Regions from separate parts of the Rahnella sp. GSA61A genome, predicted to be linked through region 3. Evidence: predicted binding sites of a transcription regulator. Region 3 holds the regulator's gene; each other region holds the start of a gene.
What was found. Region 3 encodes Fur, which represses iron uptake genes when iron is present. Its sites were predicted from a motif close to ATAATAATGAGAACNACTATCAA; they were not measured.
Positions count from the first base shown of each region.

Region 1: a site for Fur is predicted at 4,645-4,667, ahead of ulaG (L-ascorbate 6-phosphate lactonase). Genes of this name have one in related genera too.
Region 2: a site for Fur is predicted at 2,804-2,826, ahead of LC431_RS25735 (TonB-dependent siderophore receptor). Genes of this name have one in related genera too.
Region 4: a site for Fur is predicted at 3,808-3,830, ahead of LC431_RS09260 (Nramp family divalent metal transporter). Genes of this name have one in related genera too.

Region 1 covers NZ_JAHXYO010000008.1:97,305-104,925, forward strand. Annotated here, with positions in the region: gene LC431_RS12480 (L-ribulose-5-phosphate 4-epimerase) at 1-536, opposite strand, end outside; gene LC431_RS12485 (L-ribulose-5-phosphate 3-epimerase) at 533-1,393, opposite strand; gene LC431_RS12490 (3-keto-L-gulonate-6-phosphate decarboxylase UlaD) at 1,404-2,060, opposite strand; gene ulaC (PTS ascorbate transporter subunit IIA) at 2,086-2,556, opposite strand; gene ulaB (PTS ascorbate transporter subunit IIB) at 2,567-2,875, opposite strand; gene ulaA (PTS ascorbate transporter subunit IIC) at 2,946-4,349, opposite strand; gene ulaG (L-ascorbate 6-phosphate lactonase) at 4,762-5,826, shown strand; gene ulaR (HTH-type transcriptional regulator UlaR) at 5,941-6,696, shown strand; gene glpE (thiosulfate sulfurtransferase GlpE) at 6,781-7,101, shown strand; gene LC431_RS12525 (PLP-dependent aspartate aminotransferase family protein) at 7,242-7,621, shown strand, end outside.
Region 2 covers NZ_JAHXYO010000037.1:11,891-19,511, forward strand. Annotated here, with positions in the region: gene gdhA (NADP-specific glutamate dehydrogenase) at 1-352, shown strand, start outside; gene LC431_RS25735 (TonB-dependent siderophore receptor) at 421-2,691, opposite strand; gene fes (enterochelin esterase) at 2,917-4,260, shown strand; gene LC431_RS25745 (ATP-binding cassette domain-containing protein) at 4,234-5,031, opposite strand; gene fepG (iron-enterobactin ABC transporter permease) at 5,028-6,056, opposite strand; gene fepD (Fe(3+)-siderophore ABC transporter permease) at 6,059-7,060, opposite strand; gene fepB (Fe2+-enterobactin ABC transporter substrate-binding protein) at 7,060-7,621, opposite strand, start outside.
Region 3 covers NZ_JAHXYO010000002.1:198,678-206,298, forward strand. Annotated here, with positions in the region: gene nagE (N-acetylglucosamine-specific PTS transporter subunit IIBC) at 1-678, shown strand, start outside; gene glnS (glutamine--tRNA ligase) at 871-2,541, shown strand; gene LC431_RS03000 (OprD family outer membrane porin) at 3,020-4,390, shown strand; gene chiQ (ChiQ/YbfN family lipoprotein) at 4,404-4,739, shown strand; gene fur (ferric iron uptake transcriptional regulator) at 4,868-5,323, opposite strand; gene fldA (flavodoxin FldA) at 5,636-6,163, opposite strand; gene LC431_RS03020 (methyl-accepting chemotaxis protein) at 6,585-7,621, shown strand, end outside.
Region 4 covers NZ_JAHXYO010000005.1:234,833-242,453, reverse strand. Annotated here, with positions in the region: gene LC431_RS09275 (alpha-keto acid decarboxylase family protein) at 1-568, opposite strand, end outside; gene mgrA (L-glyceraldehyde 3-phosphate reductase) at 897-1,886, shown strand; gene LC431_RS09265 (DUF2502 domain-containing protein) at 2,046-2,459, shown strand; gene LC431_RS09260 (Nramp family divalent metal transporter) at 2,531-3,760, opposite strand; gene LC431_RS09255 (NupC/NupG family nucleoside CNT transporter) at 4,178-5,365, shown strand; tRNA gene LC431_RS09250 (tRNA-Ala) at 5,502-5,577, opposite strand; tRNA gene LC431_RS09245 (tRNA-Ala) at 5,650-5,725, opposite strand; gene LC431_RS09240 (hypothetical protein) at 5,810-5,950, opposite strand; gene LC431_RS09235 (formate/nitrite transporter family protein) at 6,079-6,870, shown strand; gene gltX (glutamate--tRNA ligase) at 6,958-7,621, opposite strand, start outside.

The sequences.
Region 1 (7,621 bases), on a different contig from region 3:
TGTTCCGGCGTGATTCCCCAGCAGAACGGGCCATGCTGGGCGACCAGAATGCCCGGCATATGCAGCGGATCGATGCCGGTCAGCGACGCGGCGATAACTTTGCCGGTTTCCAGTTCGTACTCTCCGCTGACTTCCTTACGCGATAAAGGCCGGGTGCAGGGAATGGCACCGGCAAAATAATCCGCGTGTGTGGTGCCGAGTGGCGGGATGGCGACGCCGGCCTGCGCCCATGAGGTCGCATAGGTCGAATGGGTGTGCACGATGCCACCAAGCTGCGGGAAACGGGCGTAAAGTTCGAGATGCGTGGCGGTATCTGAAGAGGGTTTGTAATGCCCTTCCACGACGTCGCCTTGCAGGTTCAGCACGACCATATCGCTGACCTGCATTTTCTCGTATTCCACGCCGCTCGGTTTGATCACAACAATACCGCGCTCGCGATCAATACCGCTGACATTCCCCCACGTGAAGGTCACCAGACCAAAAGCGGGCAGCGCCATGTTGGCTTCAAATACGCGTTGTTTCAGTGCATCCGTCATCGGGTTTCCTCCATGCTAAGCCCGGCTTTCTGCATTTTATCGACCACCCAGGCGCGGGCGTTGCGCACTTCCTGCATCGGATCGGCGGCGGTTTCGCTCCACATTTCGATCAGGTACGGCCCGCGATAACCGCTTTTTTGCAGCGTGGCAAAGCAACGCTCGAACTCCACCACGCCGTTGCCAAAGGGGACGTTTTTGAATACGCCGGGCTGTGTGTCTTTAACATGCACAGCGACGATATGCCCTGCGCCGCTTGCCAGTTCCATCTGCACGTCGTTATCCCATGCCGATAAATTGCCGATATCCGGATAAAGCTGGAACCACGGATTGTTCAGGTAATGACTGTAACCCAGCGCTTTGCTGATCGAATTCATCAGCGGGTAATCCATGATTTCCATCGCCAGCGTGACCTGCGCACGACTGGCCATTTCGACGGACTCCTGCAAGCCATCGCGAAAACGCTCGCGGGTATTTTCATTGGCCTGCTGGTAATACACGTCATAACCGGCAAGCTGGATCACGCGAATGCCGAGATCCTGCGCCAGCACGATGGCCTTGCGCATGATTTCCAGACCCTGATTGCGGGTTTCATCATCTTCTGCACCAAGCGGGAACCGCCGGTGTGCGCTCAGGCACATGGACGGAATGCGGATGCCGGTGCGTGATATTGCATCAACTACCTGCAAACGTTGCTCGCGTGACCAGTCCAGCCGCGCCAGCCGGTTGTCGGTTTCATCCACCGACATTTCAACGAAATCGAAGCCCAGCTCTTTCGCCAGTGTCAGGCGCATCAGCCAGTCTTCGCCCGCAGGCAGGGCTTTTTCATAGATACCGAGTGGAACGGCTTTATGCATCATTCGGTGTTCCTTAGCCCCAGAGCTGGCGAATGGATTTTTTGAACTGACGTGCTGCGTCAACCGGATCTTTGGCGTCGCGGATACTACGTCCGGCGATAAAGACGTGCACCGGAATGTCTTTAAATAGCGGCAAATCTTCCAGCGCCAGTCCGCCGGTAATGGTCACTTTAAAGCCCATGGCGGAAAGGCGTTTAATCGCCGAGATATCGGCATCGCTCCACGCCACCCCGGCGGCCTGCGCGTCGCGGCTGCGGTGATAAACCACCTGCCCGATGCCTGCGTCGTGCCATTCCTGCGCCTGTTCCCACGTCCAGTAACCGGTCAGCTCAATCTGCACGTCGCCGTTAAATTCTTTCGCCACTTCCAGCGCACCTTTGGTGGTGTTGATGTCGGCACAGCAAATCACCGTCACCCAGTCAGCATGGGCTTCGAAACACATGCGCGAGAGGATTTTTCCGGCATCGGCGATTTTGGCATCGGCCAGCACAATTTTTTCCGGATACAGCGCCTTGAGGTCACGCACCGCGCGCACACCTTCTGCGACACATAAAATAGTGCCAACTTCGATAATGTCGACTTCGCTGGCGATCAGGCGCGTGGTTTTGTAAGCGTCGTCCATCGACTGGTTATCCAGCGCCACCTGCAACATCGGTAATGAATGAGACATAATATATTCCTTCTCTGCTAACGAATTAGTGAACCGCCGTGGCGGAGGTCAGGTCGATCAGATCCAGCACCTGTTGCGCCGTAGTGCAGGCACGCAGGCGGTCAAAATTGGCTTCATCATCAAACAGGTTCACCACCTGCATGATGCCGATTTCCTGATGCGCATTGGCATCCACCGCCGCCAGCGTGATGAGAATGTCCACCGGATCGTTATCTTCATGATTGAACACCAGTGGTTTTTTCAGCGTCACCAGCGCAAAACCGGTTTTCAGCACACCTTCTTCCGGACGGCCATGCGGCATGGCAAGCCCGGGTGCGATCACGAAATACGGCCCGAAACGTTCGACGCCGTCCAGAATCGCCTGGTAATAACGCGGCTCTACCACTCCGGCTTCTACCAGCATATCGACGCCAATTTTCACTGCGCCCTGCCAGGTTTCTGCTTCTGCGTTGAGGCGAATCGAGTTGTTTTCAGCCAGCGAATCTCGCAGTTTCATACATCGCTCCTTACTTTTTCAGGTCTGCGGAAAAGTGCGCGTTAATCACTTCCATCACTTTCGGACCGAAGTCAGCCGCCGACAGCATGTTGCGCACGCCGACCACGTATTTGTTGCCGCTGACGGTGATTTCATCCGCCACGTGCGTGGAGGCGACAATAATGTCAGCACCGCTCAGCTCGGATTTGTATTCCCCCACCGCGCAGCTATTCATGGTGTGATCCACGCCTTCCTGCGTCAGAAACTGGCCGATTTTCATCTTCATGATCATCGAACTGCCTTGCCCGCAACCGCATACCGCCAGAATTCGTACTGTCATGGGAACCTCTTTGTTTGGTGAGAAGTTATTTGTGAGAAGTCATTAGTGAACAGTCATTAGTGAACAGTCATTAGTGAGAAACGGACTGATTAAGCGCCTGTTTTTCAGCATCTTCTTCGGCCCGCAATGCGCGACCCGCGAAGAACATGTAGAGCAGCACAATCACCGCAATGACGCCCATAAAGGCCATACCGATGCTGAAGAAGCCCTGCATCATTGGCGGTGCCAGAATCGACCAGTCTGCCATGCCCATCCAGGCGCTCAGGCCGGTGAGTTTGATGGCCCAGACGCAGCCGAAGATTTCGATCATCCCCATCACCAGACAGATTTTCAGCGCCGCGCGCCAGCCGCCGAAGTGATTGGCAAACACGCCGATGGTGGCGTTAGAGAAGAACATCGGGATAAAGCCGGGGATGATCATGATGGAAGAGCCCATGCCAAACAGAATGGCGACAGCAATCAGCTGGCCGATGGTGCCCCACATAAAGCCCCAGACCACGGCGTTCGGCGCAAAGCTGTAAATAGCCGCGCAGTCGATGGCCAGCACGGCACCCGGGATCAGGCGTTGGGAGATGCCGTTAAAGGCTTCGGTCAGTTCAGCAACGAACATACGCACGCCCTGAATAATGATGAAAATCGCCACCGCAAACATCAGACCGGTTTGCAGGATGTAAATCGTCCAGTGGGTTTTTCCGGCCATTTGCTGCAGGGTGTCGAGGCCGAAGGAACACAGAATGATGCCGAAGAACACGGTCATCACGATGGCGGTAGACACGATATTGTCATGGAAAATATTCAGCCAGCCCGGCAGTTTGAGATCTTCAACACTGTCTTCTTTCTTCCCGAGATACGGCGCGATTTTATAAGCGATCCACGAGGCAAATTGCTGCTGGTGACCAATCGAGAAGCCGCTGTTTTCGGTCACGGCCTGCGTCGGTTTGTACATCATGTTCGAGGTAATGCCCCAGTACAGCGACACCAGAATTGCGGTTGACCAGATGGTGGTCCACATCGGATAGCCCATGATGAAGAAGAACACCGCAATCAGCCCCGCCTGCTGGAACATGATGTGGCCGGTGAGCATGATGGTGCGAATGCCGGTAATGCGGCGGAATACCACCATCAGGATATTCAGCGCCAGGGCGATCAGCACCGCGTAACCGACCCAGCTATAGGCCTCGCCCATGCGCTCCACCGTGGCCATCATTGAGGCATAGGTATCTGATATTGCACCGTTAATGCCATACACTTCTGAAAGTTTTGCCACCACCGGTTTGAAGGTACCGGTCAGAATGCCGGACCCCGCCTGCAGTAACATAAAGCCGATTATGGTTTTGATGGTGCCCTTGATAATCACCGTCGCGCTCTTCCTGAGCAGGATGTAACCGAGCATGGTCACAATACCCAGCAGCAACGGCGCGTTAGTCATTACCTGATTAAAAAATACGGTGAAGATGGTGTAGAGGAATTCCATAAGACTCTCCGTCTGACCTTGTTTGATCTCTTCAACGCACTTGAACATAACCGCTGCGCTAAAAAGTGAGGGACAAACGCACTCTAATGCTCACATCGAATCAAATAAAGATTCGCAATGATTATTTGTGAGCAGTCTCGCAAGATATCGTCATCGGCAGAATGAGCTAACAAACTAAATCACTCTGTTTTTATGATAAATATCAGCCATATACTACAAAAAAAGGCATGTGAAAACCGCCTGAAATCCTCCCATCCTCCTTTGTCATCCCCTGCTTAATGCTAAAAATCGCTCGTTTATAATCATTGTCATTATGAATTTTCGATGATAAATTCTCACAAATAAATCATATGTAATCATTAAATGATTTATTGTGACTCTATTTCAAAGCCAACTCAGATGAGGGAATACTATGAGCAAAGTAGAAACGATCAGCCGCGAATCCTGGATCCTCAGCACTTTCCCGGAATGGGGCACCTGGTTAAACGAAGAGATCGAGCAGGAAAAGGTCGCGCCGGGCACCTTTGCCATGTGGTGGCTGGGCTGTACGGGGATCTGGCTGAAGTCTGAGGGCGGCGCGAATATTTGTGTCGATTTCTGGTGTGGCGTCGGCAAGCAAAATCACAGCAGCCCGCTGATGAAAACCGGCCACCAGATGCAGCGCATGGCCGGTGTAAAGAAGCTCCAGCCGAATCTGCGCACCACACCGTTTGTGCTCGATCCCTTTGCGATCAGGGAGATCGACGCGGTGTTATCCACCCACGATCATAACGATCATATCGATGTGAACGTGGCCGCCGCTGTCATGCAAAACTGTGCTGCTGACGTGCCCTTTATCGGCCCGCAAACCTGTGTGGATTTGTGGATGAGCTGGGGCGTGCCCGCCAGTCGTTGCATCGTGATGACGCCGGGCAAAGTGGTGAGGATCAAAGACGTGGAAATTCACGCACTGGATTCTTTCGACCGCACGGTGCTGATCACCCTGCCCGCAGACCAGAAAGCCGCAGGGGTATTGCCGGATATGATGGATCAGCGCGCGGTGAATTATTTGTTCAAAACGCCGGGCGGTAACCTGTATCACAGCGGCGATTCGCACTATTCCAACTACTACGCCAAACACGGTAACGAATATCAGATAGACGTGGCGCTCGGCTCTTATGGCGAAAACCCGCGTGGTGTGACCGACAAAATGACCAGCGTCGATATGCTGCGCATGGCGGAATCCCTCAACACCAAAGTCGTTATTCCGTTCCACCATGATATCTGGTCGAATTTCCAGGCCGATCCGCAGGAAATCCGCGTGCTGTGGGAGATGAAAAAAGATCGCCTGAAATACGGCTTCAAGCCGTTTATCTGGCAGGTCGGCGGTAAATTCACGTATCCGGATGATAAGGATAACTTCGAGTATCACTATCCGCGTGGCTTTGACGACTGCTTTACTACCGAGACTGATCTGCCATTCAAGTCTTTCTTATAAAGTATGTTATGAACAGGCGGAGGCAGCAGACTCCGCTTTTTTATAAACCATGTAATTGCCATTACTGCTCGTTTATAATCACGCGGTAATCACCTATTTACCTGCGGAGCCACCATGACTGAGCCACAACGCCACAATGCTATTCTCGATCTGCTGCAACGTCAGGGGCAGATTTCCGTCGCTGATGTGATTGATCAGTTTGATATTTCACCCGCTACGGCGCGTCGTGACATCACCAAGCTCAACGAACTGGGCAAACTGCGGAAAGTGCGCAATGGCGCTGAAGCCGTGAATCAGCCACGCCAGAACTGGACACCGCTGAATATCCATCAGACGCACAATCTCAACGAGAAAATGCGCATCGCCAAAGCGGCATCCGAACTGTGCCAGCCGGGTGAAAGCGTGGTGATAAACTGCGGTTCGACGGCGTTTCTGCTCGGCCGTGAAATGTGCGGAAAAGACATTCAGGTCATTACCAATTATCTGCCGCTGGCCAATTATCTGATTGAACAGGAGCACGACAGCGTGGTGATCATGGGCGGTCAGTACAATAAAAGTCAGTCAATTACGCTGGCACCACAAGACGGCGATGCCAGCCTGTATGCCGGGCACTGGATGTTCACCAGCGGCGCGGGGCTGACCGCCGATGGCCTGTACAAAACCGATATGCTGACCGCGATGGCCGAGCAGAAGATGTTGAATTATGTTGGGAATTTGGCGGTACTGGTCGACAGCAGCAAAATCGGCCAGCGCGCGGGCATGCTGTTCAGCCGCACCGAACAAATCGATGTGCTGATCACCGGCAAAGAAGCGAATGATGAAATCATCGGGCAATTACGTCAGAAAGGCGTGCAGGTGATCCTGGTTTAGCCTTTATCCCTGTATTTCGTCTGGTCTTAGTTGTGCAATTATTGGGTAGAATGGCGGCATAACCTTTTATGAGGCAAGACCAGAATGGAACAATTTGAAGCAATCAGCGTTGAACAAGCACATTCCCGCCTGACCTCAGGCGAAGCCGTGATGGTCGATATTCGTGACCCGCAAAGCTTCGGCGCAGCACATGCACCTGGCGCTTATCACCTGAGCAACGACAGCCTGCCTGCGTTTATCCAGCAGGCCGATGCCAAAACACCGGTACTGGTGATGTGCTATCACGGCATCAGCAGCCGCGGTGCCGCGCAATTTCTGATTTCTCAGGGTTTCGAATCGGTCTACAGCGTTGACGGCGGTTTCGAAGCCTGGTCGCAAACCTTCCCGCAAGATATTGAAGCCTGACCCCTCTTTATTGACGCCGGCGCACGCTATAGTCTTTATAACCAGGCTAATGAGTTTGCGCCGAAAATGTTCTTAAGCTGAAAAAGCTACCTTTCTCCAGTGTTGATATAATTTCTGCCTACTATCGACAGGATTCCAAGATGAAAAAACTGAACACTTCACGTTCTTTAGGGATGCGTACGCTCGCCGTTCATGGCGGACAGCAGCCCGATGCCCTGACCGGCGCGATTGCAACACCTATCACCGCCGCATCGGCATTTTCATACCCGGATTTTGACAGCGGCGCACGCCGTTTCAGTGGTGAAGAACCGGGTTATATTTACAGCCGTTTCGCCAATCCGACGGTGGCCGTTTTTGAACAGAAACTGGCGGCGCTCGAAGGTGCAGAAACCGCCGTTGCCTGCGCGAGTGGCATGGCAGCGATCAGCGCCACGTTGTTTGCCCTGCTGGTTCCCGGCGATGAAATCATTCATATCGGCACGCTGTATGGCGGCACTGAAGGCGTGGTGCGTAACCTGCT
Region 2 (7,621 bases), on a different contig from region 3:
GGCACGCGTGCTGATCGCCAATGGCGTGAAAGCGGTCGCTGAAGGCGCGAATATGCCAACGACGATTGAAGCGACCGACTTGTTCACCGACGCGGGCGTGTTGTTCGCGCCGGGTAAAGCGGCGAATGCCGGTGGCGTGGCAACCTCAGGGCTGGAGATGGCGCAGAACGCTGCGCGTCTGAGCTGGAAAGCCGAAGAAGTGGATGCGCGTTTGCGTCACATCATGCTGGATATTCACCAGTCGTGTGTCGAATACGGCGGCGAAAGCCAGCAGACGCAGTATGTCCGTGGCGCAAATATCGCCGGCTTCGTCAAAGTCGCTGATGCCATGCTGGCGCAGGGCGTGCTGTAAGCCCAAAGTCAGGTTTCAGAAACAACAAAGCCACCTTTGCAGGTGGCTTTTTTATGTGGGCAACATACTCAGAAGTGCGTATTCAGGCTCATGTAGAACGTGCGGCCCGGTTCGTTGTAGGTTGCCGCGCCTGCGCCGTACATATAGGCGCCGGTGGTGGCATTACCCACAGTCTGGGCATTACCCGCACGGAACTGGCGTTTGTCGAAGACGTTATCAATACCCGCCGTGACGCTGACATTTTTGGTCGCGGTGTAGGTGCCGCTCATGCCGACCACAGAATACGGGCTGACTTCATTTTTCTCACTGCCGGTGACGGCTTCACCCTTGTAGTTGTATTTCTTTGGCTTCTGACGGCCATACCAGGTCAGGGTAGATTGCAGAGAGAGATCTTCCGTTGCCTGCCAGCTCAGCGTGGAGTTGATGGTAAATTCCGGGATGATCGACAGATAATCGCCGGTCTCTTTGTTTTTACTTTCAATCATGTACGTGCCGTTGTTATTCCAGGAAACGGTGCTGCTGACCGGAATATTCAGCGTGCCCTCCAGCCCCTGAACCACGGCTTTCGGCACGTTTTCCCATTTATATACATCAGTTGTGCCGGTGGAGGACGTGCCGGTTGGCAGATAGCCGGATTCGATTTTGTTGCGATAATCGTTGCGGAAATAGGTCACGCCCGCCTGATAACCGTTGCGGTGGAATTCCAGTCCGATCTCTTTGTTTACGCTGGTTTCCGCATCCAGATCTTTATTCCCCACCAGATAACAACCGCCGCCGCTGGCCGCACAACCCTGACCTTTACTGTACAGCACGTAGTTTGGGTTGGTCTGATACAGGCTCGGCGCTTTATAGGCGCGGGCGATACCCATTTTCAGGGTGAAATCGTCGCCCAGTTCCTGAGACAGGTTCAGCGACGGGCTCCAGTTATTGCCGACAATGGAGTGATGGTCGAAACGCAGACCCGGCACCAGCATGGTGCTGTCGGTCAGCTCAATATTATCTTCGGCAAACAGCGAGAAAATCTCTGCCTGAGAATAGGGGCTGCGGTTGGTGCTGTCGGTACCGGCAATCGCGCCGCCGAGCATAGCCTGCGTGTTGGAAGACGGATCTTTCATCTTCTGCTGGTTCCATTCCGTGCCGAACGTCGCGGTTTGCGGCACGCCCAGCTCAAACGGAATACTGACTTCGCTGTGCGCCAGAATGTCGCCCAGTGCGATGGTGTTGAAGTCTTCGTCAGAGAAGATGCCTTCGGTACCGCCCGCCAGCCCTTCATCCATGCGCGAGTTACGGGTTTTTTCGTACTGCACGTAGTTGCTGGTGGTTACACCGTTATCCCACGCGCCTTTGTAGGTCACCGAGTAGGACTGGCGGTAAATGCGGTTAGTCTCTTCACCGTACATGCTTTTCACCAAATCACTGGTGTTGGTGTTCTGCGTGTCGCCTGCGTACAGGTTGCCCTGACGGCTGTTGGACACTTCAAATTCCAGTGACTGCATGCGGGCAAAATCCCAGTGCAACAGGGCGTCGATATTCTTATCGATCACGCCTTCGCGACCTGCCGGAACGGTGTCGGCATAGGTGCCGGTACGCTCAGACTGATGACCGTCGTTGATGTACTGCGCGTCAGCCTGCGTTTTGCTGTAGCCACCGAACAGGCGGAAACTGAACTGATCGTTGAGCGGGCCGGAGAGGCTGAAATCGGTACGTTTGGTCGAGCCTTCGTCCTTATGTTGTGGTGCGTTCAGATAGGTATTCCAGGAACCGTGCCACTCCTGAGTGTCTTTTTTAGTGATGATGTTCACCACGCCACCCGCCGCGCCGTTACCGTAACGCGCCGCCGCCGGGCCGCGGATCACTTCGATGCGCTCGATCATATCGGGCGGAACCCAGCTTGTGTCGCCGCGGGTATCACGCTCACCGCGCCAGCCCTGACGCACTGAGTTGCGGCTGTTCACCGGCTTACCGTCGATCAGGATTAAGGTATTTTCCGGGCCCATACCCCGGATGTCGATCTGGCGGTTATTACCGCGCTGGCCGCTGGTAGAGTTGCCGGTCAGGTTTACGCCGGGCATGGTGCGGATAAGTTCGTTGATGTCGCGTGCCGGAGGGCGTTTTTGGATTTCATCAGAAGTGATGGTGGAAACGCCGGGAGCCTGAAGGTTTTGCTGTGCGGCGGTGACAACCAGTGTGTCGCTGGTGTCTTCCTGTGTTTCTGCGGTGTTCTGGCTGGCGTCTGTTGTGCGGGTTGTGGTGCTTTCTGCCGCGCTGACGGGCAAAGAAAGTGCTGATCCCAGCCCGATTAAGGTTGCCAGAGAATAGTGTGGTAGCCTGCTTTTCATAGTGGATTCTGCCCTGAAATCCATCCGTTCCTGCAAAACAGATTTAGTGAACAGGAGGATGGCCTGTTGTGTGTGTATTTTTATCGTCCCGTTTACGGGCGGTAACACACTATTGCAAATGCAAACAATTATCAATACGATTCCCATTCATAATTTGCAGGAAGCAGGTCAATTATTCTGCAAATTATGCCTTCTCTCATTGCCAAAAGACTGTAAAGCGTAAACATGATGAAATCGCAGTTTCCGGAAAAACCCACCGCGCAGGCGATGTTAGCAAGCTCTCAGGCGGGAAGTGCCGAATGGTGGAAAGACATTAAAGCGCAAGGTTCACCCTTGATCGAACGGCTGAATGATGACGTATGCAACGTGACGTTCTTCTGGCGGGATCCGCAGGGCAGTGAGGCGACATCGGATTTCCAGCGGGTGTGGATCAACATCAACGGCATCACCGATCACCATCAGTCTTTACCGCCGCAAAGTCTGCAAAGACTTGCGGGAACCGATGTCTGGTCGCTGAGTATTACGCTGCGCTCCGGCTGGCGCGGCAGCTACAGCCTGATCCCGCGCACCGGGCCCGGCAGAGAGTTCCCGCAGGATCCCGATGCCTATACCGCCATGCTGGCTGCGCGGGAATGGTGGAAAGATATGTTCGCCCATGCGATTTATGACCCGCTGAATCCGAATCAGCCGTGGCCGGGGGCGAAATCTCACGCGCTGTCGCCGTTGCATATGCCCGACGCATTGCCGCAGCCTGCCTGGCGGGAGTTTGATCTCCACGGTGCCGCGTTGCCACAGAAACCGGCAAAACTGCAAACCTATCAGTGGAACAGTGCGCGTCTGGGCAACCGGCGCAAGGTCTGGATCTACGCCACCGGCGAAAGCCAGGATCCGGCATCGCGCCCGCTGGCGCTGTTGCTCGACGGCCAGTTCTGGGCGCAGCAGATGCCGGTCTGGCAGCCGCTGATGCAACTGACGCAGGAAGGCACATTGCCGCAGGCCGTCTACGTGCTGATTGATGTGATCGATACACAGACCCGCAGCCGCGAACTGACCTGTAATGCAGATTTCTGGCTGGCCGTTCAGGAGGAGTTATTGCCCGCCGTGGCGACGCTCGCACCGCACAGCAGCGATGCGAACAAAACAGTGGTGGCGGGGCAGAGCTTTGGCGGGCTGTCAGCGTTGTACGCCGGTTTGCACTGGCCGCAGCGCTTCGGTCTGGTACTCAGTCAGTCCGGTTCTTTCTGGTGGCCGCGACGTAATAAATCGCAGCAGGATGAAAATCCTGACGAGGCGGATTTGTTACTGCGTGCGGTGAGTAACGGGCTGGGGGCTGCCAGCCATCTGAAAATTTTCATGGAAGCGGGCAGCAATGAACGACTGATTTATCAGGTGAATAATCAGATGGATGAGCTGCTGAGCCGCACCAAAAACAGCGTGCATTATCGCGTGGTCGATGCCGGTCACGATGCGCTGAGCTGGCGCGGCGGATTAGCCGATGGCCTTCAATACCTGTGGAACGAAGAGCCATGGAGCACCGGAGATTCAACCGTTACCCAGCGGGATAATTAACGGTGTATGCGAAACCGGACAGTCGATAATGGCGCAGCGTAGCCCGAAAACCTGTTCGATCAGTGCCGGTGTGACGATGTCTGCCGGTGCGCCCTCAGCCAGTATTTTTCCATCGCGCATGGCAATCAGATGCCCGGCGTAACGACATGCCTGATTCAGGTCGTGCAACACCACCACCAGCGTGCGGCCGTTTTCCTGATTCAGGCGACACATCAGTTCCATCAAATCAATCTGATGCGCGATATCCAGCCAGGTTGTCGGTTCATCCAGCAATAACAACGGCGTTTGTTGCGCCAGCACCATGGCTATCCACACCCGCTGGCGCTGTCCGCCGGAAAGTGAATTCACCGTGCTTTCCGCCAGTTCGAATACTCCCGTCGCGTGCATGGCGTCGTTCACCGCCAGCGTATCTTGCGCTGTCCAGCGGCTGAACAGGCTCTGATGCGGGTAACGCCCGCGGGCCACCAGATCCGCCACACTGATATCGCCCGGCGCCGTTGAACTTTGCGGCAGTAAACCCAGACGTTTCGCGACGTCTCTGGTGCCGTAATCACCGATCAGTTTGCCGTCCAGAAATACCGTGCCGGATTGCGGCGGCATCAGGCGGCTGAGCGTGCGCAATAATGTGGATTTACCGCAGGCATTCGGCCCGATAATCACGGTGAGTTTTCCCTGAGGGATAGAGACGGAGAGTTCGCGGGCGACGATTTTTTTATCGTAGCCCAGCGTCAGATCTTTCGCATACAAAGGGGAAGAGTGTTCAGTATTCATGAGCGTCGCGACTCCCGGATCAGCAACCCAATCAGATAAATGCCGCCCAGACTGACGGTCAGCACGCCCACGGGTAACTGATAGGGCGTGAACAGCCGTTGTGCAGTGACATCGGCGGCGAGCAACAGCAGCGCACCGGTCAGCGCCGCGAAAAATAAAGCGTGCTGCTGGCTGGCGCAAAGACGACGCGAAATTTGCGGTGACACCAGCGCAATAAAGGAAATTGGCCCGGCCAGCGCGGTGGCCGCGGCGGTCAACGCCACGCCCGCCAGCATCAGCAATAAACGTGAACGCGTCACCGGTACGCCCAGCGCACAGGCGGCATCATCGCCCATTTCGAGCAACCGCATCGGAGCGGATAAGCAACGCGCCAGCATGCAGGCGACGATAATCATCCCGGTCGCCGGCAGGCTTTTCTCCCATGTGATGCCATTGAGCGAACCGGCATTCCACAAGCCAGCCGTCAGCGCCGATTCCAGCGAGGCGTGAATAATCAGCCAGGTATTGACCGCAATCAGCAGCGCCCGTACGCCGATACCGACGATAATCAGGCGGAACGTTTCGATGCCCTGACGCCATGCCAGGGCGTATACCACCAGTGCGGTCACGACGCCGCCTGCCATCGCGCCGGGGAGAAGGTCGCCCGCAGCGCCATTGAACAACACGATAATCAGCAGAACGCCGGTATACGCGCCGGTGTTAAAACCGATAACGTCCGGACTTCCCAATGGATTGCGCAGCAGCGACTGAAAAATCGCGCCGCTGATGCCGAGTGCGGCACCGAGAATCATCGCCATCACCACGCGCGGCAGACGCCATTGCGTGACAATAATGCTCAGGTTTTTCGGCCCGTCGCCGAGCAGGGCGCTGACAACCTGCGACGGCGTCAGTGCCAGTGTTCCGCTACCCAGCGCGTAAACCGCCAGCAGGATCAGGCATAACACCAGTCCGCAGGCGGTCAGAAAGGGGCGCGACAGCAGCAAAGGTTTTTTCAGCGGGCGAGGTTCTGTAAGAGTCTGGCTCATGGTTAACCTCTGTGTAATCCACCGGGACGGCGTACCAGGAAAATAAGCACCGGCGCGCCGATAAAGGCGACCACCACGGAAACCCGCAATTCTCCGGTAACCAGAAAACGCCCGGCGATATCGGCTGCCAGCAACAGCGTCGGGGTTAACACCAGCGTCCACGGCAGCATCCAGCGCGGATCCGCACGACAGATCCAGCGCGCCATATGCGGCACCATCAGGCCGACAAAGGCGATGGGGCCGACAGCCGCTGTGGCGCTGCCGCACAACAACGTAATCGCCAGTAATCCCAGCAACTGCGTGGTCGCGATTTTGGTGCCGAGCGCCGTCGCCAGTTCGTTGCCCATCGTCAGATTATTCAGGGAACGGGCCATCAGTAAGCTCAGGGCAACCGCAAAAGTCACCGGCGGTGTGATGGTTTTAATCACGGTAATATTGCGGATATCCAGCGAGCCAGCCTGCCAGAATCGCAACTGATCGTAGACGGTCGGGTTGAGCAGGGAAATCCCCGAAGACATGCCTTCCAGCACAGCGCCGAGCGCGACGCCCGCCAGAGTTAAGCGTACCGGATCCAGCTTTCCGCGTCCCAGCGCGCCGATCATGGCGACCAGCAATGTTGCCAGTAAGGCACCGGCAAACGCGAACCACAAATAGTGGCTGACATCCGTTGCGCCAAAAAAGGCGATACCGATAACCACCGCGAAAGCCGCACCCGCATTAACGCCAAGAATACCGGGATCAGCCAGCGGATTGCGGGTGAGGATTTGCATCAGCGTACCGGATAATCCGAGCGCCATCCCTGCCAGCAAACCGGCCAGCGTGCGCGGCACACGGGCATCGGTGACAATCACACAATCCGCCCCAGTACACTGGCCGTTCAGCGCTGACATCACGGTGCCGGACGCAAGCGATTTCTCGCCCAGCACCAGACTCAGCGCCATCATCAGGCAGAGCAAAAACAAGGCAACCAACAGCGCTGTGAGATTTTTTATTGAGCGGGACATCAGTGAGTTACGAACAGTTTTTCAAGCTGATTCAGCATGTTGCTGGCGCTGTAATAATCGAGTCTGAACGTGTCGTCACCCATGGCATACACGCGCCCGGTCTGCACAGCAGGTAACTTCGCCAGAAAAGGATTGGTCAGCAGCCGTTGTGCATCAGACTGACTGGCGGAAAATAACAGCAGCGTCTGGCCGTTCATCGCCTCCGGCATTTTCTCACCGGCAAGCTGGATGATGTCATGGCGTTTGCCCTGACTGTAACTGGCGGCGAAATTCAGCGGAACCGGCGCGAGGCTGAATCCTAACTGCCGGAGCAGCTGACCCTGCGGTGACGCGGGCGTCCACAGATTGGCGCTTTTGCCATCTGATCCATAAACCAGCGCGGACACCGGCTGCGGTGGCAAATGTATCGCTTTTTTCAGACTGTCTTCACGGGCTGAAAACTGCGCGATAACCTTGGCGGCATCGGTTTCTTTACCCGTCGCCCGGCCTAATTCGGTGGCGAGTTCCTGCCAGCTTTTATCGTCGTAATTGACCACCATAACTGGCGCAATGGCAGACAGC
Region 3 (7,621 bases):
CTGGTCAACGACGGACTGGCGAAACGTCTGGGCGCTTCAGGAGTTATCCGTCTGAATAAACAAAGCGTGCAGGTGATTGTCGGTACCCGTGCCGAAATCATTGCCGGTGCGATGCGTACCGCACTGAATGCAGGCCCGATTGCTGCGGCTACCGTGACTCCGGCTGCGCCAGTGTCTGAAATCAAACCTCAGGCAGTGCCAAACAGCGTGAAAACGGTAGTGGAAACTTTAGTGTCTCCGGTTACCGGTGACATTGTGGCGCTGGATCAGGTGCCTGATGAAGCCTTTGCCAGCAAAGCGGTGGGTGATGGTGTTGCCATCCGTCCTACCGATAAAATCGTTGTGTCGCCGGCTGCGGGCACGGTGGTGAAAATCTTCAATACCAATCATGCGTTCTGCCTGGAAACGACTTCCGGTGCTGAAATCGTGGTGCATATGGGGATTGATACTGTTGCACTGAACGGCCAGGGCTTTACCCGCCTGGTTGAAGAAGGGACAACAGTCACTGCCGGTCAGCCTGTACTGGAACTGGATCTGGATTATCTGAATGCCAATGCGCGCTCAATGATCAGCCCGGTAGTCGTCAGCAATATTGATGATTATACCGGTGTGACGTCACTGGCCAGCGGTTCAGTGGTTGCCGGTCAAACGAAACTGTTCGATATCCAGGGCAAATAACCCTGCGGATGACGTAACAGGTCGACGTAGTGACAGCGGGAAGAGAGCGATCTCTTCCCGCTTTTTATTGTCTGAGGACAGAGGCAGCAGAGATAACCACGATTTAATGCAACTAACGGTTGTTTCCCGGCGTGGCTTGTTGGAACATAAGCGGTTATCCGTAGAGTCAATGTTGCGTAGAGGAATTGCACAATGAGTGAGGCTGAAGCCCGCCCAACAAATTTTATCCGTCAGATTATTGATGAAGATCTGGCGACCGGGAAACACAATACCGTTCACACCCGTTTCCCACCTGAGCCTAATGGTTATCTGCACATCGGTCATGCGAAATCTATCTGCCTGAATTTCGGCATCGCGCAAGACTATCAGGGCCAGTGTAATCTGCGTTTTGACGATACCAACCCGGCAAAAGAAGACATCGAATTCGTTGAGTCAATCAAACGCGACGTCCAGTGGTTAGGTTTCGACTGGAGCGGCGATATTCATTACTCCTCGGACTATTTTGATCAACTGCATGCTTATGCGCTTGAACTGATCAACAAAGGTCTGGCGTATGTTGATGAACTGTCTCCTGACCAGATCCGTGAATATCGCGGCTCCCTGACGTCGCCGGGTAAAAACAGCCCGTACCGCGATCGCACCGTGGAAGAGAACATTGCGTTATTTGAAAAAATGCGTAACGGTGAGTTCGCCGAAGGCGCTGCGTGTCTGCGTGCAAAAATCGATATGGCCTCGCCATTCTTTGTGATGCGTGATCCGGTTCTGTACCGTATTAAATTCGCAGAACATCACCAGACCGGTAAAAAATGGTGCATCTATCCGATGTACGATTTCACCCACTGCATTTCCGATGCGCTGGAAGGGATCACCCATTCGCTGTGTACGCTGGAATTCCAGGATAACCGTCGTCTGTACGACTGGGTTCTGGATAATATTTCTATTCCATGCCACCCGCGTCAGTACGAATTCTCCCGTCTGAATCTCGAATACTCCATCATGTCCAAGCGCAAGCTGAACCTGCTGGTGACCGAGAAGATTGTTGAAGGCTGGGATGACCCGCGCATGCCGACCGTTTCAGGTCTGCGTCGCCGGGGCTATACCGCGGCATCTATCCGTGAATTCTGCCGTCGTATCGGCGTTACCAAGCAGGATAACAACGTTGAAATGATGGCGCTGGAATCTTGCATCCGTGACGATCTCAACGAGAACGCACCGCGCGCCATGGCGGTTATCAATCCGGTTAAAGTGATCATTGAAAACTTTACCGGTGATGATGTGCAGATGGTGAAGATGCCGAATCATCCGGGCAAACCGGAAATGGGCACCCGCGAAGTGCCGTTTACCCGTGAGATTTACATCGATCAGGCTGATTTCCGCGAAGAAGCCAACAAGCAGTACAAGCGTCTGGTGTTGGGCAAAGAAGTGCGCCTGCGTAATGCGTATGTGATCAAAGCAGAACGTATCGAGAAAGACGAGGAAGGGAATATCACCACTATCTTCTGTTCTTACGATATCGACACGCTGAGCAAAGATCCTGCCGATGGCCGCAAGGTGAAAGGCGTGATCCACTGGGTGTCCGCGTCTGAAGGCAAACCGGCTGAGTTCCGCCTGTATGACCGTCTGTTCAGCGTCGCAAACCCGGGCCAGGCGGAAGACTTCCTGACCACCATCAACCCGGATTCCCTGGTGATTTCCCACGGTTTCGTGGAGCCATCACTGGTGGCTGCACAGGCTGAAATCAGCCTGCAGTTTGAGCGTGAAGGTTACTTCTGTGCCGACAATCGCTACTCAAGTGCTGAACATCTGGTGTTTAACCGTACCGTTGGCCTGCGTGATACCTGGGAAAGCAAACCCGTCGCGTAAGCCCTCAGTATGAGGTAATAAAAACGCAGTTCAGGCTGCGTTTTTTTTCGCCTGTTATTCTTGTCAGAGATGCCTTTTGTTTTTCGTCGCGAATTAATGTATTTCCTATGCTTACTTTTAAAACGTTGTGCCACAGCCGTTCATATTGCTGAAACGTTTAAACTGTAAGATGATTTTGTTTAATCGTATGTTTTAATTATATATTATTATAGTCCATTGCTTTAATCCTTTCCTGCATACCTCTGTAATGCTTTTTCATCTTTATGTGCACTTTGTCATATTTCGATAATTAATGATTAATTACTCATTGATAATTCGCGTCGCGAAAAATACTCTTGATGTTGATTTAACCGGTTACGCCTCTGGCGACCGCTTTTTATACCCGTTTGGGTTTTGCTCGTTTTTTTAGTCAACATGAGGAATCTCTATGCACAAGCGCCGTAACAGGGGCAGGGGATCGGCTTACCTGAAACCTGCCATGTATTCTCTCGCCGGCACCTTACTGGGTGGCGGAATGATGTTTTCACAAGAGACCAAAGCAGCCGGTTTTATTGATGATTCCACACTGACCGGCGGTGTGTACTACTGGCAGCGTGAACGTGACCGCAAGGACATGGATCCGGCGAGTGACCACTACAAAGACTATACAACCAACCTTTCGCATTCTACCGCTAACCTGAACCTCGATTTTTCTTCCGGCTATGCCTGGGACATGTTTGGTATTGATATCGCAGCCTTTACGGCGATTGAAATGGCCGAGAGCAGCGAGAGCGGCCATCCCAACGAAATCGCCTTTTCCAACAGCAATCGCGCCTACGACGAAGATTACTCCGGGGATAAAAGTGGGGTCAGTCTTTATAAGGCAGCCGGTAAATTCAAATACGGCGGATTCTGGGGGCACGCAGGGTATATTCAGCCTACCGGACAGACGCTGATCGCACCGCACTGGAGCTTTATGCCGGGTACGTATCGCGGTGCGGAAGCCGGTTATAAACACGATTTCGGTGACCCGGGTGAACTGAGTTTCTCCTATATGTGGGCTGATGAATATAAATCGCCGTGGCATCTGGAAATGGATGATTTCCGCCAGAATGACAAGAAAACCGGCGTTTCTTATATTCATTCGCTCGGTGCGAAATATGATTTTAAAAATGACTTCGTACTGGAAGGCGCATTTGGCCAGGCTGAAAGTTATGTCGATCAGTACTTTGCTAAAGCCTCGTACAAAATGGATCTGCTGGGCAATCCGCTGACCACCAGCTATCAGTTCTATGGTGCAGAAGACCGCATCAGTGACAAGAATGATCCGAACAGTCTGTATGACGGTCTGGCATGGTTGCAGGCACTGACCTTTGGCTATACCACCGGGCAGTTTAACTGGCGTCTGGAAGGGACGATGGTGAAAGCGGAAGGGAATCAGGGCTACTTCCTGCAGCGCATGACCCCGACTTATTCTTCCTCAAACGGCCGTCTTGATGTGTGGTGGGACAACCGCTCGGACTTCAACGCCAACGGTGAAAAAGCAGTATATGCAGGCGTATTGTATGATCTGGCGAAATGGGATTTACCGGGCTTCGCGGTCGGTGGTTCGTACGTCTATGCCTGGGATGCCAAACCGAGCACCAACGCCGCTTATGACCAGAGCCAGCGTCTGAAAGAAAGCGCATGGAGCCTGGATGCGCTGTACACCATTCAGGAAGGGCGCGCCAAAGGGACGTTGTTCAAACTGCATTACACCCAGTACGACAACCATTCGGATATTCCGAGCTGGGGCGGCGGTTACGGCAACATTTTCCAGGATGAAAAAGACGTGAAATTCATCGTTATCGCTCCATTCACTATTTTCTGAGGTCGCTATGTCGATGAATAAATTACTGATGATCGTGGTTTCGGTTGTTCTGCTGGCCGGTTGTGCACCCACCGCCGATCAGGCACAAATATCCCAAACGCGGGAAGATTACCGTGCCTGTATCAATACGTCAGAAGGCAATCCGGACAAACTGGCATCCTGCGAGGTGTTACTGAATAAACTGAAACAGGAAAAAGCCCACCAGCAATTTGCAGAACAGGAGACGGTGCGCGTGGTGGATTATCAGCGATGTCTGACGGCGCGTAAAACTGGCGACGGTCAGGCATATGCTGCTGATTGCGGGAAAATCTGGCAGGAAATAAAAACGAACAATTCACCTAAGCCGTGAATCTCAGCAGCGAAACATACCCCGGCTTGCCGGGGTTTTTTATGCCTGCTATCCGGGCTCAATCTGCGTCGATATCAGACATAAAAAAACCGCTTTTCAGCGGTTAATTTAGTCAAAGCCTGTGCAGATTACTGCGCAGGTTTATCGTTGTGCAAAGAGTCATCTTCGCGGCAATCGCCTGCTTCACAGTGGCCGTACAGATACAGGCTGTGGTTGGTGAGCTTGATACCGTGTTTCTTAGCAATCTCACGCTGACGACCTTCAATATATTCGTCACGGAATTCGATCACACGACCGCAATCCAGACAGATCAGGTGGTCGTGGTGATGTTGCTGGGTCAGTTCGAATACGGACTTGCCGCCTTCGAAGTTATGACGGGTGACAATACCGGCGTCGTCAAACTGGTTCAGAACGCGGTAAACCGTCGCCAGGCCAATTTCTTCACCCATATCAATCAGTTGCTTGTAAAGATCTTCCGCACTAACGTGATGACCTTCCGGCGCTTGCAGCACTTCCAGGATTTTGAGGCGCGGAAGCGTGACTTTTAAGCCGGCTTTCTTCAGTGCGGTGTTGTTGTCAGTCATGCGGATTCAGTCCTGTTACTATGTGCTAATCAAGTTGAGGCATGCAGCCTGTGGCATCGGCGGCACAAAATTATTCGTTTAGTCTCTTCGTTTAACGCAATGTGCCAATTCTCGTCAACGACAGCCTGTTAATAAAGATCACAAATTGCCGGTCACATTTGGAATGCAACGACTTGATCAATAGAAAAAACAGAGGAACTCAGTGTACCTTGATACGACCGAAAGTTACAATTTTGTAGCAGTTAAATTGTTAATTTCAGTAATAGTTTGGCCCTTCAATTGTAGAATAAATCCTCAGGGCCAACAGGGTTTTTAGCCAATAATTTCAGAAAGGCTAAGTTCTTCTGTGATCTGTTTCACCCAGGCATCAACACGTTCGCTGGTCAGTTCGGGCTGACGATCTTCGTCAATTGCCAGTCCTATGAAGTGCTTATCATCCGCCAGGCCTTTAGATGCTTCAAAGTGGTAACCTTCGGTAGGCCAATGTCCGACAATCACTGCGCCGCGTGGCTCAATGATATCGCGCACGGTGCCCAGCGCATCGCAGAAATATTCGGCGTAGTCTTCCTGGTCACCGCAACCAAACAGTGCCACCAGCTTACCTTCGAAATCTATCTCTTCCAGCGTTGGGAAAAAGTCGTCCCAGTCACACTGCGCTTCACCGTAATACCAGGTTGGAATGCCGATAAGCAAAATATCGAATTTTTCCAGATCCTCTTTGCTGCTCTTCGCAATGTCATGCACCTCTGCAACATCTTTACCCAATTGCTTCTGGATCATTTTTGCGATGTTTTCGGTGTTACCTGTATCGGATCCAAAGAAGATACCTACAACGGCCATAAGATTACCTAACCTCTTGTTCTCAATGAAGTGCTCTGCAACGCAGGCAATAATAATGCAGATGATAGCAAACTCGTGCGGCGGAGAATATGCTTCTGCTCGCCTTCTTAACTGGGAAATAAGTTTATCGGGCAATATTTTTATGTGTTATCGCCTTTGTGTGCTTTCACCTGCGGCGAATTAACCTCAGGGTTAATGAGGTCAAAAGCAAGTTTGAGAAATAAGTTGTCACAATACTAAATTTCGAGAACATTCCGCCGATAGATGATTCGGGAGCAATCTCAACATAATAAAGAAATCGATGCCCGGAGAGGTGTTCAAACATGTCCTGGGGCACTTGCCTGCTGGTTACCTGTCTTGATTCTCCGCATCCCCGTCAATCCTCAGGCCAGAAACAGACATGTTTCGAGAGAGGCATATCGTGCAGTTTTTAAAAAATATCACCATCAGGGCCGCTTTATTAACCATTCTTGGCATCTTTTGCGTCATGTGGGCAGGTGTTTCCCTTTACACCGTCACCTCACTGGACACACTGACCCAAAATACCAAAAATAGTACCGAGCTGGTCAACAATATGGCGCTGATCAATAAAGGAAATGATCAGTATTTTCGTACCGTGACGCGCCTGAGCCGCGCCGTGGCACAGCTTCAGGCCGATCCGTCAAAAGGTCCGGAAATTTTTGATACCGCCAAACAATCACTCAGCGGGCTGACGCAGGCTCTGGCCAGTTTTAAAGCGGCACCGCATCCGGGGCTGGAAGATTCCTCCGTGCAGGAATTAATCACCAGTTGGGAAAATCTGATCACGCAGGGCGTCACGCCATTGTTCGACGCAGCCCGCAGCAAAAATACGGAGTCCTATAACCAGCTAGCCAATTCCACCGTGCCTGCACTGAGCCGCAGCTTTGGCTCATCAATGGAAAAAGTCAGCGGTCAGATCGCTGTCGATTTTGATGCGGCACAACGGCAATCCACCCATCTGACGTCATTTAGCAAAGTGATTCTGCTGACGGCATTTGGTATCGGGCTGGTGATTTTATTGCTGACTGACCGTTATCTGGTGATGGCGCTGGTGAAGCCGCTGGATAAAATCCGCGGTCACTTCGCGGTGATCGCCAGCGGCGATCTGACGTTTTATCTGGAAGAATTCGGTAAAAACTGCGCCGGTAAGCTGATTCCGTTGCTGAACGAGATGCAGTTGAGCCTGGTCAATACCGTTCAGACCATCCGCAACTGCACCAATCACATCTATCAGGGCGCGTCAGAAATTTCAGCCGGGAACAACGATTTGTCTTCCCGTACGGAAGAACAGGCGTCGGCGCTGGAAGAAACCGCTGCCAGCATGGAAGAACTGACGGCTACCGTTAAACACAATGCCGATAACGCGCATCACGCCAGCCAGCTGGTGATGGAGGCTTCCACCACCGCGCAGAAGGGCGGCAACATCGTGGCAGACGT
Region 4 (7,621 bases), on a different contig from region 3:
AAGGCGGCTGACGCGCAGGTAACGCATGCGCACGGGTACTGACCGGCAACGCGGCCACATCGCTGGGCAATAACAGGTAACCCGGCCGCGAGCTGTACATCACTTCTTCAATCACACGGTCGATTTCAGCTAGGGCATTTTCCGGTGTGAGGGACGCCTGCGCCACGCTGACCGGAGCTGACATCCGCATGAAATGACAGAATTCGCCATCTCCCAGCGTGTGATGCAGCAGCTCACCTTTACGCTGAGACGTCAGTGCTGGCGTACCCACGATATGCACGACGGGCACATATTCCGCATAACTACCGGCAATGCCATTCAGTGCGCTCAGTTCGCCGACACCAAACGTCGTCAGCAACGCCGCAATACCTTTGGTACGGGCGTAACCATCTGCGCCATAGGCGGCATTTAATTCATTGGTACAGCCAACCCAGGTGATTTGCTGATGATTAATCACACTGTCGAGGAATTTCAGATTGTAATCGCCCGGCACGCCAAACAACTCGGAGATCCCGCTGAGTGATAAACGATCTAAGAGATAGTCACCTACTGTGTATTCATTAACCATGACGATCCTCTGTGAAAAATAAAGTAACCAGTTAATCCCACTAATATGAGTATTACTCCAAACCGGGGGACAGCACATTTATTATTCGAAATAAGGCATGGCAACGCAGAGTTACACCCCTGCACTGTGTTAATGCAGGGAAGCGGATTCAGCAGTAAAGGTAATAGGCAGGAAGAATAGTCACGGTAATCAACGATCCTGCGTACAAGGATTGTTCCGGATGTGATCTGATTAGCTGGAAATGCTTGTGAAAGCGCATACACTAAAATTGGTTTTTTATGACATTTATAACCTTCTGTTCACTTCTGAATTTATTATAAGGACTCACATGGTGTATCAAGCCAGTCCAACCCGTTACGAGAATATGGAATACCGTCGCTGTGGCCAGAGCGGTCTGAAACTGCCCGCCATTTCCCTGGGTTTGTGGCATAACTTCGGCGATAACGCCCATTTTGAGAATGGCCGGAAACTGATCCGCCATGCTTTCGACCATGGGATCACCCATTTCGATCTGGCCAATAACTACGGCCCGCCTCCGGGTTCGGCAGAACAGCATTTCGGCCGCATCCTGCAGGAAGATTTATTGCCTTATCGCGATGAGCTGATTATTTCCTCCAAAGCCGGTTACACCATGTGGGACGGCCCGTACGGAGACTGGGGCTCGAAAAAATATCTGGTCGCCAGCCTGAATCAGAGCCTGAAACGCATGGGGCTGGAGTACGTGGATATTTTCTATCATCACCGTCCTGACCCTGATACACCGCTGGAAGAAACCATGGCCGCGCTGGATTTGATCGTGCGTCAGGGCAAAGCCCTGTACGTCGGTTTGTCGAACTATCCGGCAGAACGCGCCAAAAAAGCGTTTGAAATCCTGAAAGATCTTGGCACACCGTGCCTGATCCATCAGCCGAAATATTCCATGTTCGAGCGCTGGGTTGAGGCTGATCTGCTGGATACGCTGGCGGATAACGGCGTCGGGTCTATCGCCTTCTCACCGCTGGCGGGCGGCGTGCTGACTGACCGTTATCTGGCGGGCATTCCTGAAGATTCCCGCGCAGCCAGCGGCAGTAAGTTCCTGACAGCAGATCAGCTGACGGAAGAGAAGCTGGCAAAAGTGCGTAAGCTGAATGATATTGCGCAGGCACGCGGTCAGAAGCTGTCGCAGATGGTGCTGGCGTGGGTTCTGCGCGGCGACCGCGTGACGTCCGTCCTGATTGGTGCCAGTAAAACCAGCCAGATCGACGATGCCGTGGGCATGGTCTCTCACCGTCATTTCAGCACAGAAGAACTGGCGGCGATCGAAGGGATTTTAGTGTAAGCGATTACCCTGCGGTATAAAAAACGCGCCTTTATGGAGGATTCGTAAGTAAACCGTTAAGGCGCGTAAATCATTCAAAACAGGATTGTAAGCAATAGTACCGGTGCCCTCTTCCCCTTATAACTGTCAGCATAAATTATAAGGAATCTGGGGCCACTCATGTTAAAGCCGGTACTTTTTGCCACATTGTTCTTTACCCTGCTCCCTGCGGCGGTACCCACCGTGCAGGCCAGCAGCTTCAGCCTGAATACGCCGGGCCTTTCTATCAATATCGGTGATCGCGACAGGCGGGGTTATTACTGGGACGGCTATGACTGGCGTAACCCAGGCTGGTGGAATGGTTACCGTGGTCACCACTATGGTGCACGCAGCCCGCGCGGCTATTACTGGGATGGTTATCGCTGGCGCGATCATGGCTGGTGGAACGAACGCCATCCTCCACGTCGTCCGATGCCGCCACCGCGTTATCATCACAGCGACCACGGACGTCCGCATTATGATCACCGCCGCGGGCCGGATCGGGGTCACGGCCATGATGATCGCCGGGGCGGGCATGGCGATCACCGCCATTAATCAACGGAATAAAACAAAAACGGGACAGCGCAAACTGTCCCGTTTTTTATTACCTGTTGCTGGCGAAGGCGTTATTTCAACATACCTGTCAGCAGATAAAGGTTAAGGCTGACGACGATCAGCACGATGACCCGCCCCGCCCACTGCACGGTTTTAGTATTCACCATCTCGCCCATCAGGCTGCGGTTACCGGTAAAAGCCAGCAACGGCAGCAATGCCAGCGCAATCCCGAAGCTCAGCAATACCTGGCTCATCACCAAAATACGTGTGGCATCTAATCCCATCAGGATCACAATAAAAGACGGCATCATGGTCACCGTACGGCGAACCCACAGCGGAATGTAGAATTTCACGAACCCCTGCATCACTACCTGTCCGGCCAGCGTGCCGACAACTGTAGAAGATAAACCGGCTGCCACCAGACTCAGACCGAAGGTGGTCGCGGCAGCGTGGCCGAGCAACGGTTGCAGCGTCAGATAGGCTTCATCCAGCTCACTGATCCCGCTGTGTCCGCTGAAATGGAATGCCGCCGCAGCCGTCGCCATCATCGCCAGATTCACAAAACCGGCGATGGTCATGGCAATACCGACATCCAGCTTGGTGGCTGAATAACGCTGCGCTTTGGACGCCTTGCCGCCCCGCTGAGTCAGCGAAGAGTGCAGATAAATGACATGCGGCATAATGGTCGCGCCGAGCACACCCGCGGCCAGATACACCGAATCAGCGGTTGGCAGTGCGGGGATTAACATGCCTTTGCCCAGCGCCAGCATGCTTGGCTGCGAGAAGAACAATTCAACAATATAAGCCGCAGCAACAAACAACAGTAAACCGGCGATCACCAGTTCCAGCGGCTTTTGCCCGCGTTTTTGCAGCCCAAGGATAATAAAGGTGGCAATCCCGGTAAGTACTGCGCCCTGTAACAGGGAAACCCCGAGAAGCAATTTGAAGCCTATGGCGGCGCCAATAAATTCGGCTAGATCGGTGGCCATTGCGATAATCTCCGCCTGCACCCAGTAAGCCCAGACGGCCGGACGCGGGAAACGATCGCGGATATGTTCGGCCAGGTTTTTGCCGGTCGCGATACCGAGTTTGGCAGACAACAACTGGATCAACATCGCCATGACGTTGGCCCATACCACCACCCACAGCAACTGATAGCCATAAGAAGCACCGGCCTGAATATTCGTCGCAAAGTTGCCCGGATCGATATAACCAATGGCGGCGATAAAGGCCGGTCCCATCAGTGAAAGCTTCATCTTTCTGGACGCGCGGCCTGCAGATTCGGCCCGGCTGTTCAGCATAGTTAGTTAACCCTTACAATTATTACGCTTACATCAATGATATCTAATTGATAATGATTATCAAGTGCATTTGGAATGATCTGAGTGATTACTCTGATAGGCAGCAGCAGTAAGCGAGAAGGTAATAACTGAGGGGGTGATTCGCTCACCCGGCTTCAGAAAGCCAGACGCAGCGCACTTTCCTAAAACAGACATTAACGGGCCAGATTCAGAACGCATTACGGCACATGATAAAACTAGCACAGGAATGCTAATTGTGCTTAGTTTTATTAACATCTTGATTTTTTGTGTGATGGGCCGCGATTTGTTGCAATTCGTGTCTGTAATTTCTATATTTGCAATCGACTTCACGTTTTAAATGTACGCGTTACATAAAATGACCGTCGAAATATAGCCTGCCTCTAATTTGGAGCACCCATGTCCCGAATATTGCACTTTGTATTAGCGTTGGCCGTTGTCGCTGCACTCGCTTTACTGGTGAGCCGTGACCGGAAAAATATCCGTTTACGCTTCATCGTTCAGCTGTTGGTCATCGAAGTCTTGTTAGCCTACTTCTTCCTGAATTCTTCTGTTGGTTTAGGTTTTGTGAAAGGCTTCTCAGACTTGTTTGAAAAATTATTAGGATTCGCTGCGGAAGGGACCGGCTTCGTATTTGGAGGCATGAGCGATAAAGGATTAGCGTTCTTCTTCTTGAAAGTCTTGTGTCCGATCGTGTTTATTTCTGCGTTGATCGGTATTTTACAACACATTCGTGTACTGCCTTTCGTCATCCGTATTATCGGTACGGTTCTGTCGAAAATTAATGGCATGGGAAAACTGGAATCTTTCAACGCCATCAGCTCCCTGATTTTGGGTCAGTCAGAAAACTTTATCGCGTATAAAGATATTCTGAGCAAAATGTCTGAAAAACGTATGTACACCATGGCTGCCACAGCAATGTCGACGGTTTCTATGTCGATTGTGGGTGCGTACATGACCATGCTGGAACCGCGCTTTGTTGTTGCTGCGCTGGTGCTCAACATGTTCAGTACCTTCATCGTACTGTCGTTGATCAACCCTTATAAGGTTGATTCAGAAGAAGACCTGCAAATCGGTAATACGCACCAGGGTCAGAGCTTCTTTGAAATGCTGGGTGAATACATCCTGGCAGGCTTCAAAGTGGCTATCATCGTTGCAGCCATGTTGATTGGTTTCATCGCACTGATTTCATGCCTGAATGCGTTGTTCGACGTGGTATTCGGTATCACCTTCCAGGGCGTGCTGGGTTATGTCTTCTATCCATTCGCGTGGATGATGGGCGTACCAAGTCACGAAGCCTTGCAGGTAGGCAGCATCATGGCAACCAAACTGGTTTCCAATGAATTCGTTGCGATGTTGGATCTGCAGAAAGTAGCAACCGAACTTTCACCACGCGGCGTGGGCATCCTGTCCGTGTTCCTGGTGTCTTTCGCAAACTTCTCTTCCATCGGTATCGTTGCCGGCGCTATCAAAGGCCTGAACGAACATCAGGGCAACGTGGTTTCACGCTTCGGCCTGAAACTGCTGTACGGCTCAACGCTGGTCAGCGTGTTGTCTGCTTCTATCGCGGGTCTGGTACTGGCGTAAGTAAGCAAATACAGAACGACGAGAAAGGCGCTCCGGCGCCTTTTTTTATGTCTGCGATTCAGCGCAGTAAAACAGGCAGGAGAAATGACAAAGCGCCAAAAGCAAAAAACCCGCCGAAGCGGGTTTCTTTAATATTTGGTGGAGATAAGCGGGATCGAACCGCTGACCTCTTGCATGCCATGCAAGCGCTCTCCCAGCTGAGCTATACCCCCACACGAGGTCGTACACATTTACTTTTTTGTTTCCCTGGGAAGGAAACAGCCAACTTGCTCTGGAAAGGAAGTTGGTGGAGATAAGCGGGATCGAACCGCTGACCTCTTGCATGCCATGCAAGCGCTCTCCCAGCTGAGCTATACCCCCAATTCATGCCCGTAAAAACGGGTGAACGGGGCGCATAATATGAAACGTCGCTACCCCTGTCAACGGCTAAATCCGTTTCTCAATTCAAGCGCTGAAAAAGCCGCCAAATCCCCCATTCCACAGGGAAAAATCCTCTGCCATCAGGGAAATTTTCAGACAGACGCTTTGTTTTACAATTTGTCCGCCAGCCCGCATTTTTCCTAGCTTTCTGATCTGCTTACGCATTTCCTTAACATCTATGTCCGAATGATTAATAAAATGTTAGCAGACTATGATAATCGCCTTGTTTTGAGATAAATCTCAGAATAGACTTCTCGCGCAATAATCATAACTTACACCATTCGAGCACTCCCATGTCCTTGTATTCACCTAAAGAAATCGCATCCATCGCCGTCACAGCGGGCGTTAATAAAAGCCGCGCCACCGTGTTGAATTTGTTAATTTTGGGCTTTCTGGCTGGCGCATTCATCGCCACCGGTTTCCTTCTGGATCTGCATGTAATAGGGACATTACCTGCATCCTGGGGTTCATTCAGTAACTTGCTTGGCGCTGCCGTCTTCCCGGTAGGCATCATTCTGACCGTGTTAGCAGGGGGAGAACTGCTGACCGGTAATATGATGACCTTACCTATCGCCTGGTTCGCGCGTCAGATCAGCCTTTACGCGGTGCTGCGTAACTGGTTCTGGGTCACTGTCGCTAACCTGCTGGGCAGCCTGGCAGTGGCCTATTTCTTCGGCCACGTTCTGGGGCTGACGGAAGGCGCTTTCCTGAGCAAAACGGTGGCAACCGCCACCGCGAAGGTCAACGCAGACTTCATGCATGCGTTCATTTCCGGTATCGGCTGTAACTGGCTGGTGTGTCTGGCAATCTGGCTGGCCTTCGCCAGCAAAGAAGTTGGCGGCAAAGTGATCGGCATGTGGTTCCCGGTTATGGCGTTCGTGGCCATCGGCTTCCAGCACGTGGTAGCAAATATGTTTATCGTGCCTGCGGCAATCTTTGCCGGTGCGCTGAGCTGGTCAGAATACCTGCCTAACTTCGTGGCCGTGTTCCTCGGTAACGCCGTAGGTGGTGCGGGCTTCGTTGGCCTGATGTATTTCCTGGCCTACCGCCCGACCGTTGAAACACCGGCAACTGAACAACGTTAATTAAGACGTTTTTCACACCCGGGTTTTACGAAAAGAAAAAGCCAGCCGGTTTCCCGCGCTGGCTTTTTTATCGCTATTTAACCGCCATTACTGTGCTTGTGTTTCGCGCTCAGCAATAAAGGCTAACGCCATATCGATACGCGCCAGCACACGGCTCTGGCCGATAGCGTGAACGGTGACATCAACACCTGGTGACTGGCCTGCGCCCGTTACCGCAACGCGCAGTGGCATACCAACTTTACCCATCCCTACTTCCAGCTCATCCGCCGTGCCCTGAATCGCATGGTGAATGTTTTCAGCGGTCCAGTCAGTGATAGCAGCCAGTTTGGCGCGAACCACTTCCAGCGGCTGACGTGCAACCGGGCGTAAGTGTTTCTTCGCCGCATCGGCATCAAACTCTGCAAAATCTTCGTAGAAGTAACGGCAGGACTCCGCCATCTCTTTCAGCGTCTTGCAACGTTCGCCCAACAGGGTCACGATTTCAAACAGCTGCGGACCATTACGGGTTTCGATACCCGCCTGCTCAACATGCCACAGCAGATGGGTCGCCACGTAATGCGGATCCATCGTGTTAATGTAGTGATGGTTCAGCCATTGCAGTTTTTCAGTGTTAAACGCACTGGCAGATTTGCTGACGTTTTCCAGTGAGAACAGCGCTTTCATTTCGTCGCGGCTGAAAATTTCCTGATCGCCATGAGACCAGCCCAGACGCACCAGATAGTTCAGCAGCGCTTCCGGCAGATAACCGTCA